DNA from 3 places in the Venatorbacter sp. C2-1 genome. Region 2 is predicted to be linked to each of the others. Evidence: predicted binding sites of a transcription regulator. Region 2 holds the regulator's gene; each other region holds the start of a gene.

Region 1 (3,049 bases), 1.8 Mb from region 2:
CGATACCGAAAGGAATAACTGAGAACAGAGAGATAATTACCTGCGCACCCCAGTAAGACATCTGTCCCCACGGCAGTACATAACCCATGAAAGCTTCCGCCATCAGAGCCAGATAAATCAGCATACCGAAGATCCAAATCAGCTCACGCGGCTTCTGGTATGAACCGTACAGAATCGCACGCATCATGTGCAGATAAACGGCAATAAAGAAGAAGGTAGCACCAGTGGAGTGCAGGTAGCGGATCAGCCAGCCCCACTCAACATCACGCATGATGTATTCAACAGAGGCAAAAGCGCCTTCGGCACTTGGCACGAAGTTCATGGTCAGCCAGACACCAGTCAGAATCTGGTTAGCCAGCATCATCATTGACAGTACGCCGAAGAAATACCAGAAGTTGAAGTTCTTCGGTGCATAGTACTTGGACATATGCTTTTCATAGGTCTGGGTAACCGGCAGACGGTCATCAATCCAGCCCATCAGAGTGTTTTGCTGCTTACTCATTAAGCGTTCTCCTCATCAACACCGATCACCAGAACATTGTCGCCCTCGAAAGAATAAGGAGGAACAATCAGATTGGTAGCAGCTGGTGAGCCGTTAAATACGCGGCCAGATAAATCAAAGCGGGAGCCGTGACACGGACAGAACCAACCGCCCTGCCAGTTGGCGTCGAATGTTTCCGGCTTAACTTCAGCGAAGTATTTCGGTGCACAACCCAGGTGGGTACACACACCCAGCAGTACAATAAATTCCGGCTTGCGTGAGCGATAAATATTATCGGCGTAAGCAGGTTGCTGCTCTTTAACGCTGTTTTCCGGGTCTTTCAGGTTGTCGTTCAGGTTTGGCAGATTGTCCAGCTGTTCCTGAGTGCGGCGTGCAATATACACCGGCTTACCACGCCATTCGGCGGTCAGCATTGCACCTGGCTCAATTTTGCTGATATCGACTTTTGCCGGAGCACCTGCTGCTTTCGCCTTCTCACTTGGCAACCAAGATTTCACGAAGGGTACTGCGAGAAAGCCAGCGCCGACAGCACCGACGCCGGCTGTAGCGCCTACGAGCAGAGTACGCCGACCCTTATTCACGCCGTCTTGACTCATTACCATCTTCTCCCATCAAAAAAATTCTTTTGTGCTACAAGGTCAGGAGCCTGCTGTATGTTTTTTGTACAGACCCAGCGTAGCATACAGAGCGGCGCACATAGTAAAGAAATTGGGAGGTGGAAACAACCTGAAAAACCCACAGAACATGGGGTTTTGGGCATAAAAAAAGCGTCCATTGACATAGGCCAATGAACGCTTCTTTTTGTATCCTTCGAGCGAATTAACGCTTGGAGAATTGTGGCTTCTTACGTGCTTTACGCAGACCCACTTTCTTACGCTCAACTTCACGAGCGTCACGGGTAACATAACCCGCTGCGCGCAGAGAAGGACGCAGAGTTTCGTCGTATTGCATCAGTGCACGGGTAATACCGTGACGGATAGCACCGGCCTGACCGTTACCACCACCGCCGTTAACGTTAACAATAACGTCAAACTTGGTCAGGTTTTCAGTCAGTTCGAGTGGCTGGCGAACAACCATGCGAGCGGTTTCACGACCGAAGTAAACATCCAGAGGACGTTTGTTAACTACGATGCTGCCTGTACCAGGACGCAGGAACACACGAGCTGTGGAAGTCTTACGACGACCGGTACCATAGTATTGAGAGACTGCCATCATATTATCCCAGTTTCAGTTCTTGCGGCTGCTGAGCGGTATGCGGATGCTCGCTACCAGCATAAACTTTCATTTTTTTGTACATGGCACGACCTAAAGGATTCTTTGGAAGCATACCTTTAACGGCCAGTTCGATTACCATTTCAGGCTTATGGTCGATCAGTTTCTCGAAAGAAATAGACTTCAGACCACCTGGGTAACCAGTGTGATGATGGTACATCTTGTCACTGGTTTTATTACCGGTAACTTTAACTTTGTCTGCATTGATAACAACGATGTAATCGCCGGTATCAACGTGTGGAGTGTATTCTGGCTTGTGCTTGCCTCTCAGACGGCGAGCAACCTCAGTGGCCAGGCGACCCAGCGTCTGTTCAGCTGCATCAACTACAAACCACTCACGTTTTACGGTTTCGGGTTTCGCGCTGTATGTTTTCATCAATTTCTCGCCTTTAAGGGCATGTTGATTCGAAAAGAGGGCGGCATTCTATAGGAAGGAAGATTCTTCCGCAAGTCATAATCCTGTATGAATTATGATCCGACCGGCCACTGCGGTTAAGCCCGCACCGGCACTGGGATGGCGCCCGCCGACACAGTAAAAGAAACCGCCGTTTGCGGTCAGCAAACGGCGGTTCAGGTATCTGTACCGGCTATGATTTGATCAGTAATGTTCCGGCTCGCGGAACTTCACCAGACCGTAAATCAGGGTCAGCATGGTGACCATGATATCGAGCAGAATGGCCAGAGCCATCATGGTCGAGGTGTCTTCCTGCTGGTCGTAACCCAGCGTTTGCCCGACATAGAAGCAGGTAACGCTGACGACAAAACCAATCAGGATGCAGGCTACCAGAAAATAGCCCTTGCCGTCATCCATCGTGAGCGTTTCATCCAGAACCTTTGCCTGCAACAGGAAGTAAGCGCTGTAACAAAGAGCACAGGCCAGCGCCATGCCGACCAGAAAAAAAGCAACCATAACGATTAACCTGCAGAACGATAACTGGCTAAAGCCTAGCTCAGATCTCTGCAGCTGCAAGACAGCACTGACCTTATTATCAGTGCATACGATCCTGCGCAATGCTTTCCTGCGCCTCTGCATGACGGCGCAGTATACGTGCCACCAGCATTCTCAGCTGCGCCGGCTTGATGGGCTTGTGCAGATAATCCAGCCGCTGACGGTGGAAGCTGCTGACCACTTCGTCACTGGTATCACCGGTGACAATCAGAGCCGGAACATCCGCTAACGTCCGCCTGACTTCATGCACAAAAGAACAGCCGTCATACCGGCCGGGCATACGGTAATCAACGATCATAAAATCCGGAATAAATCCGTCTGCTATC
Region 2 (3,049 bases):
AACCGCCTGCGCAGGTCAGGCAGTTAAAAAGGAATGTTGTTCGGGGACTTTGAGAAAAGGTACGCCTGCTCAGGCTGCACGGTCGAGCAGGGCGGTGGCGGCACCGAGACTGGCACAGAACTCTTCAATGCTGACACCACTGCGGGGATGGTAAAAACGTTTCCACAGACGTGCGAGCTGTTCTGCGGTTGCATCGGCGGGCAGAACAAAATCATCATTGCGGGCATAGATAAACCAGGCAATGGCGGTGGCATAAGACAGATTGGTGGTCAGCTCGGCATGAGGGTGACTGAGAAAATCATGCTGGCTGGCAAGGCCGCGCACGGTGCTGGCCAGTTCAGGCTGTTGTGCCAGATAAGCGTCCCATACATGGCGGTGGGTCAGGCTGTGAATGCGGTAAATGCCGAGAGCCCGTTGACCGGCGGCTTTGAGATGCGATCCAAGAGCCGATTCTTGAGCCGCAGTTGCCAGCAGCAGGGTGCTGGCCATCGGGTTACTAACCCCGATGCGTTGCAGGGTTGGCTGGATTACCCAGCGGGTCAGTTCATTTGCGCAGATGCCCATGGTCACCTCCTTATACGTCATATCGGCTGAATGACGCTGTTTCTGCAATCTTAGATCAGATTATTTTATCTGCTGCGGTTTTATACCAATTGCCAATAGATAGCCTGGATACCGGCGCCAGAAAAATAACGTCTGTTCAGCCTTTATTCTGGTAAAAGCATTTCCCGTACCAGAGGGCGTTGCATAAGTGTTCATAAGCAGAAAACAGGCATAAGAGGGCAGGCATAAAAAAACCGGCCTCTGGCCGGTTTTTTTGCTTACGGGTGAGCGGCTTACTCTTGCGGGTGAGCGGCACACTCTTTTTCAGTATTCAGGCCGGCCAGTTCATACAGCATATCGGGGTCCTGCAGAATCACTTCTTTACCCTGGGTTTCGATCAGGCCGTTCTTCTGGAAGCGGGTAAACACGCGGCTGATGGTTTCTACCGCGAGGCCCAGATAGTTACTGATATCCACCCGCGACATCGGCAGGCGGAAATGACTGGCCGAAAAACCACGACGGGAATAACGCTGGGAAATATCAATCAGGAAAGAGGCTACGCGTTCTTCGGCGTTTTTCTTGCTGAGCAGCAACATCATGTTCTGATCATGACGGATTTCGGTGCCCATGGTACGCATCAGCTGCTTACGCAGATCCGGCAGGTCATCGGCCAGACTGTCGAGTTGCTGCAGCGGAATTTCACAGACGGTGGTGGTTTCCAGCGCTTTGGCGGTTAACGGATAGTTGCCGTTATCATAACCGGCCAGGCCAACCAGCTCAGAGGCCAGGTGAAAACCGGTAATCTGTTCTTCACCGTTACTCGCCAGAGTGTAGGTTTTCAGGGCTCCGGTGCGAACGGCAAATACGGATTGAAACGCTTCGCCCTGCTGGAACAGCAGCTGACCTTTCTGGATCGGACGGCCACGGCGGATGATATCGTCGAGGCGCTCCATATCGGAATCGTTCAGGGACAATGGCAGACACAACGCATTCAGTGAGCAGGTCTGGCAGTGTGGTTGAGTGCCCCGCAGTGGAGCAGGCGCAACATGTGTCGTTTTCATGACTGATTCCTGAGTGAAACCCCGGTGTCGGAGTAAGTAACAAGTGCAGCAGTTGCGGCTATGTTCGGCATTAGCGCGCGATCTGTCAAGAAAGTAACCAGACCGATGCTGCCGTCCACAAACCAAATCCGATCAGTAATCCCCCGGCAACCTGACGCACGCGGTTGTTGCTCAGAAACGGCGTCAGTACATTGGCCGCCAGTGTGCTGGCAAACAGGGCTGGCAGGGTACCCAGACCAAAGGCGAACATCGCAGCGGCTCCCAGCAAAGGCTGGCCATTTGCGGCAACCCAGCTCAGCGTGCTGTAAATCAGGCCGCAGGGCAACCAGCCCCAGAGCATGCCCAGCCACAGACGATCAATCGCACGCGGAGATTGCATAAAACGGCGGGTCAGAGGCTGCAGGTGTTTCCAGATTCCCTGGCCCAGTTGCTCAATACGGGTCAGCATCAGTGACCAGCGGGCAATATAGAGCCCCATCAGTATCAGCATCAGCGCGGCCAGTGTCCGCAAGATCAGCATCAGCCACTGGTGCTGGCTCTGCAGCCACAGACCTGCGCTGGCGACTATCAGCCCGGCGATGCTGTAGCTCAGTATGCGCCCGGTGTTAAACAGCAGCGTCACCCGGACACGCTGAGTTCCAGCGCTGCTGCCAATAGCCGCAGCAATACCCCCGCACATCACCAGACAGTGGCTGGAGCCAAACAGGCCGAGCAGAAAGGCGGTCAGCAGCGACAGGGGTTCAATCATGGCTTGTCAGATGGGGTTTGATCGCTGTCGTCCTGACGGCGATTTATCGGCTCATCGTCATCAAACAGAATGCGGTGGGCGGGGGACTCCATGTCTTCAAACTGGCCGCTCTTCACCGCCCAGAAAAAGATCAGCACGGCAATGCCGATCAGCAGTAAAGACAGCGGTACCAGGATGTAAATGATATCCATCGATCAAACCTCAGAGGAGTCAGGAGCCGGCAGGCGATTCAGGCGCAGGGCGTTGGTGACCACCAGTAACGAACTGAATGACATGCCAATCGCAGCGGCCCAGGGCGGAACAAAACCTGCCGCTGCCACCGGTAATGCGATGAGATTGTACAGCAAAGCCCAGCCGATGTTCTGAGCAATAATACGGCGCGTCTTGGTGGCACCATCCAGAGCGGTCAGTAAGGTTTCCAGACGACCGTTGGTAAGCATGGCATCGGCGTTGGTCTTAGCCAGATCGGTGGCTTCGTTAACGGCCAGAGCAATATCAGCACCGGCCAGTACCGGCACATCGTTAATACCGTCGCCGACCATCATGACCCGCTCACCGGCCTGCTGCCAGGCGCGCACTGCGGCCAGTTTCTGTTCCGGCGAGACGCCGGTCTGCAGGTCGGTAATGCCCAGTGCATCCGCCACCACCTGACCGGATGCGCCGGGGTCGCCGGTCAGCAGAGACACGGCGATACCGC
Region 3 (3,049 bases), 190 kb from region 2:
GGTCGGAAATATGCAGATCGAAGCTGATGTCCGGGTACTTCTGGGAGAAATCAGTGAACATGCGCGCCAGTTCACGGCGGCCGAAGTTCGACATCGCGGTGATACGCAGACGGCCGCGTGGCGTGACGTCAAAGTCGGTAACCAGCTTTTCGGCTTCCGTGATCGACTCAAGAATATTCTCGCAGTGCTGGTAGAACATCTGTCCGGCTTCGGTCGGGCTGACGGAGCGGGTGGTGCGGTTCAGCAGACGTACGCCAAGGCGCTCTTCCAGACCGCTGATCTGCTTACTGACGGCAGATGGGGTCACTCCCAGTGAATCGGCCGCCGAGGTAAAGTTGCGCGAGCGCACAACAGAGACAAAGGTTTGCAATGAGTCGATACGGGACATAATTAATGATTCATTCTGAGTAATCCATTAGAACAGCCAGTATATTTAATTCTGAGGAAATAATAAGCCTGTTTTGATCATAAATTAGACTTATATCTAAGAGAATGACGCCTTATACCTGTGCCGGGAATTCTCCGCTTACCATCACAACGCTGCAGAAATCAGGTTTCAGTGCTGCTTTGGCGCATAGTCAGGCGATACCGGCCCTGAACTTCGTCAGCTTTTAGCGTCGCTTTTCGGCGCATGCAGGTTCAGTAAGCCTGCCAGTACGATCAGAATGGCCCCGGCCCAGGTCGTCCACGGCGGAATCTCTCCCCAGAACCACCAGCCCATCAGGGCGCCATAAATAACCGCACTGTAAACATAAACACCGACCTTGCCGGTTGGCGCGATGCGGTAGGCGCGGGTCAGTGCCAGCTGGCCGCTGGTAGCGACCACGCCAAGCGCCAGCAGCCACAGCCAGGTACTGTCAGGGACCGGCTGCCAGTTGAGCAGAGCGCCGGGGGCTGAAACCAGTGCGGCGGTCAGGCCAAAATAAAACACAATACGCTGGCTGGATTCGGTAGCCGACATACGGCGGATGGTGACCTTGGCCAGTGCGGCCAGAAAGGCGCCGAGCAGACCGACCAGCAGCGCTGTGTTGTAGCTGTCGCCATTACTCAGCATGGCCGGGTGTTCAGCGCCGGGCTGCAGGATGACACTGACCCCGGCAAAGCCGATCAGCAGCGCCAGCCAACTGTGGCGCCCGGCGGGTTCTTTCAGCCACCAGAGTGCCAGTAATGGCATAAACAGCGGCGCCGAAAGCTTCACCAGAAAGGCTTCGGTGAGCGGCAGATGGGCCAGTGCCCAGAAGTAACAGTACATGGCGCTGACACCGACCAGACCGCGCAGCAAATGCCAGTGCCAGACCCGGGTTTTCAGTTCACTTAGGCCGGTGCGCAGCAATAAAGGGGCGAGTACGATCAGACCGGCGATATTACGGAAGAACACAATCTGCTCGGTCGACAGCACGTCCGACAGGTCTTTGACCAGCGCGCCCATTAATGCCAGCAGGGCTTCACCCAGCAGCAGGAATAACGCACCGCGGCGCAGGGCGTCGGTCATTGCAGGGGCTGTCATGGCAAGTGTGTATCCCGGACTTTAAAAGAAGCGCTGCGTCACTATATAGATGAAGGTGACGGCTAAGGCGGCGATTATACGCAATCGTACGGCAGGCGGTGGGATTTGTGTGCGATCGGCCGCTTGCATGCGCTGTATCAAGATGAATTTCTATTAGTTTTACTAAATTTAATCTTGAAGGTGTTGAAAAAAATTAATCTGGTCGCATCTAAGCGGTAATGAATCAACTCTGCTCGGGGCTGCCCTGAGCGTCTATTTAGGAGATTGGAATATGCGTATGGATCGGTTGACCACCAGTCTGCAGAACGCTCTGGCCGAGAGCCAGAGTCTGGCGCTGGGGCAGGATCATAATCAGATTGATACCGTCCACTTACTGCTGGCATTGCTCGAACAGCCAAGCAGCTCGGTTAAAGATGTGGTGCGCCGTTGTGGTGCCAATGTCGTTGAGCTTGGCCGTACCCTGCGTGCGTTGCTGGACGAGCAGCCCAAAGTCAGCAGTCCGGACGGCAATATTCAGCTGGCGCCGGAGCTGGGCCGTCTGCTCAACCTGGCGGATAAAGAAGCGCAGAAACGCGGTGACCAGTATGTGTCGAGCGAAGTCTTTCTGCTGGTGGCGCTGGACGATAAAAACAGCACAGGTAAGGCACTGGCCGCGGCGGGTCTGAATAAAGACAGCGTTAATAAAGCCATTAACGAACTGCGTGGCGGTGAAAGTGTGCAGGATGCCAATGCCGAAGATAACCGTCAGTCGCTGGATAAATACTGCATCGACCTGACCGAGCGTGCCGAAGCGGGCAAACTGGATCCGGTGATCGGCCGTGATGATGAAATCCGCCGTACCATTCAGGTGCTGCAGCGCCGTACCAAAAACAATCCGGTATTGATTGGACCTCCGGGCGTGGGTAAAACCGCGGTGGTGGAAGGTCTGGCGCAGCGTATCGTCAATGGTGAAGTGCCGGAAAACCTGAAGCATAAGCGCATTCTGTCGCTGGATATGGGTTCGCTGGTGGCCGGTGCCAAATACCGTGGTGAATTTGAAGAGCGCTTAAAAGCCGTTTTAAAAGACGTCACCAAGGCCGAAGGCAGCATCATTCTGTTTGTCGATGAATTGCATACCATGGTCGGCGCCGGTAAGGGCGATGGCGCAATGGATGCCGGCAATATGCTGAAACCGGCGCTGGCCCGTGGTGAGCTGCACTGTGTGGGTGCGACCACGTTAGATGAATACCGCGAATTTATTGAAAAAGACGCGGCACTGGAGCGTCGTTTCCAAAAAGTGATTGTTGATGAGCCGAGCGTGGAAGACTCCATTGCGATTCTGCGCGGTTTAAAAGAGCGTTACGAAGTGCACCACGGTGTGCAGATTACCGACAGTGCGATTATTGCCGCGGCCAAGCTGTCGCAGCGTTATATTCCGGATCGTCGTCTGCCGGATAAAGCCATCGACCTGGTGGATGAGGCAGCATCGGTTATCCGTATGGAAATCGACTCCAAGCCACAGGAAATGGACAAGCTTGAACGACGCCTGATTCAGCTGAAAAT

Evidence for each region. Region 2 encodes FNR, which switches genes on or off when oxygen is low (the NO sensors DNR and NnrR bind a similar motif). Its sites were predicted from a motif close to TTGATNTANATCAA; they were not measured.
Region 1: petA (ubiquinol-cytochrome c reductase iron-sulfur subunit) is a predicted target of FNR. The motif match lies at 1,277-1,290, and genes of this name have one in related genera.
Region 3: clpB (ATP-dependent chaperone ClpB) is a predicted target of FNR. The motif match lies at 1,635-1,648, and genes of this name have one in related genera.

What each region holds. Positions count from the first base shown of each region.
Region 1 is NZ_CP094879.1:631,971-635,019, reverse strand. Features, by position in the region: gene MT343_RS02780 (cytochrome b) at 1-502, opposite strand, end outside; gene petA (ubiquinol-cytochrome c reductase iron-sulfur subunit) at 502-1,098, opposite strand; gene rpsI (30S ribosomal protein S9) at 1,322-1,714, opposite strand; gene rplM (50S ribosomal protein L13) at 1,719-2,150, opposite strand; gene MT343_RS02760 (hypothetical protein) at 2,373-2,684, opposite strand; gene MT343_RS02755 (ATP-binding response regulator) at 2,764-3,049, opposite strand, start outside.
Region 2 is NZ_CP094879.1:2,467,186-2,470,234, reverse strand. Features, by position in the region: gene MT343_RS10900 (hypothetical protein) at 70-564, opposite strand; gene fnr (fumarate/nitrate reduction transcriptional regulator Fnr) at 837-1,604, opposite strand; gene MT343_RS10890 (sulfite exporter TauE/SafE family protein) at 1,690-2,352, opposite strand; gene ccoS (cbb3-type cytochrome oxidase assembly protein CcoS) at 2,349-2,543, opposite strand; gene MT343_RS10880 (heavy metal translocating P-type ATPase) at 2,547-3,049, opposite strand, start outside.
Region 3 is NZ_CP094879.1:2,654,895-2,657,943, reverse strand. Features, by position in the region: gene MT343_RS11840 (LysR family transcriptional regulator) at 1-388, opposite strand, end outside; gene MT343_RS11835 (DMT family transporter) at 605-1,507, opposite strand; gene clpB (ATP-dependent chaperone ClpB) at 1,779-3,049, shown strand, end outside.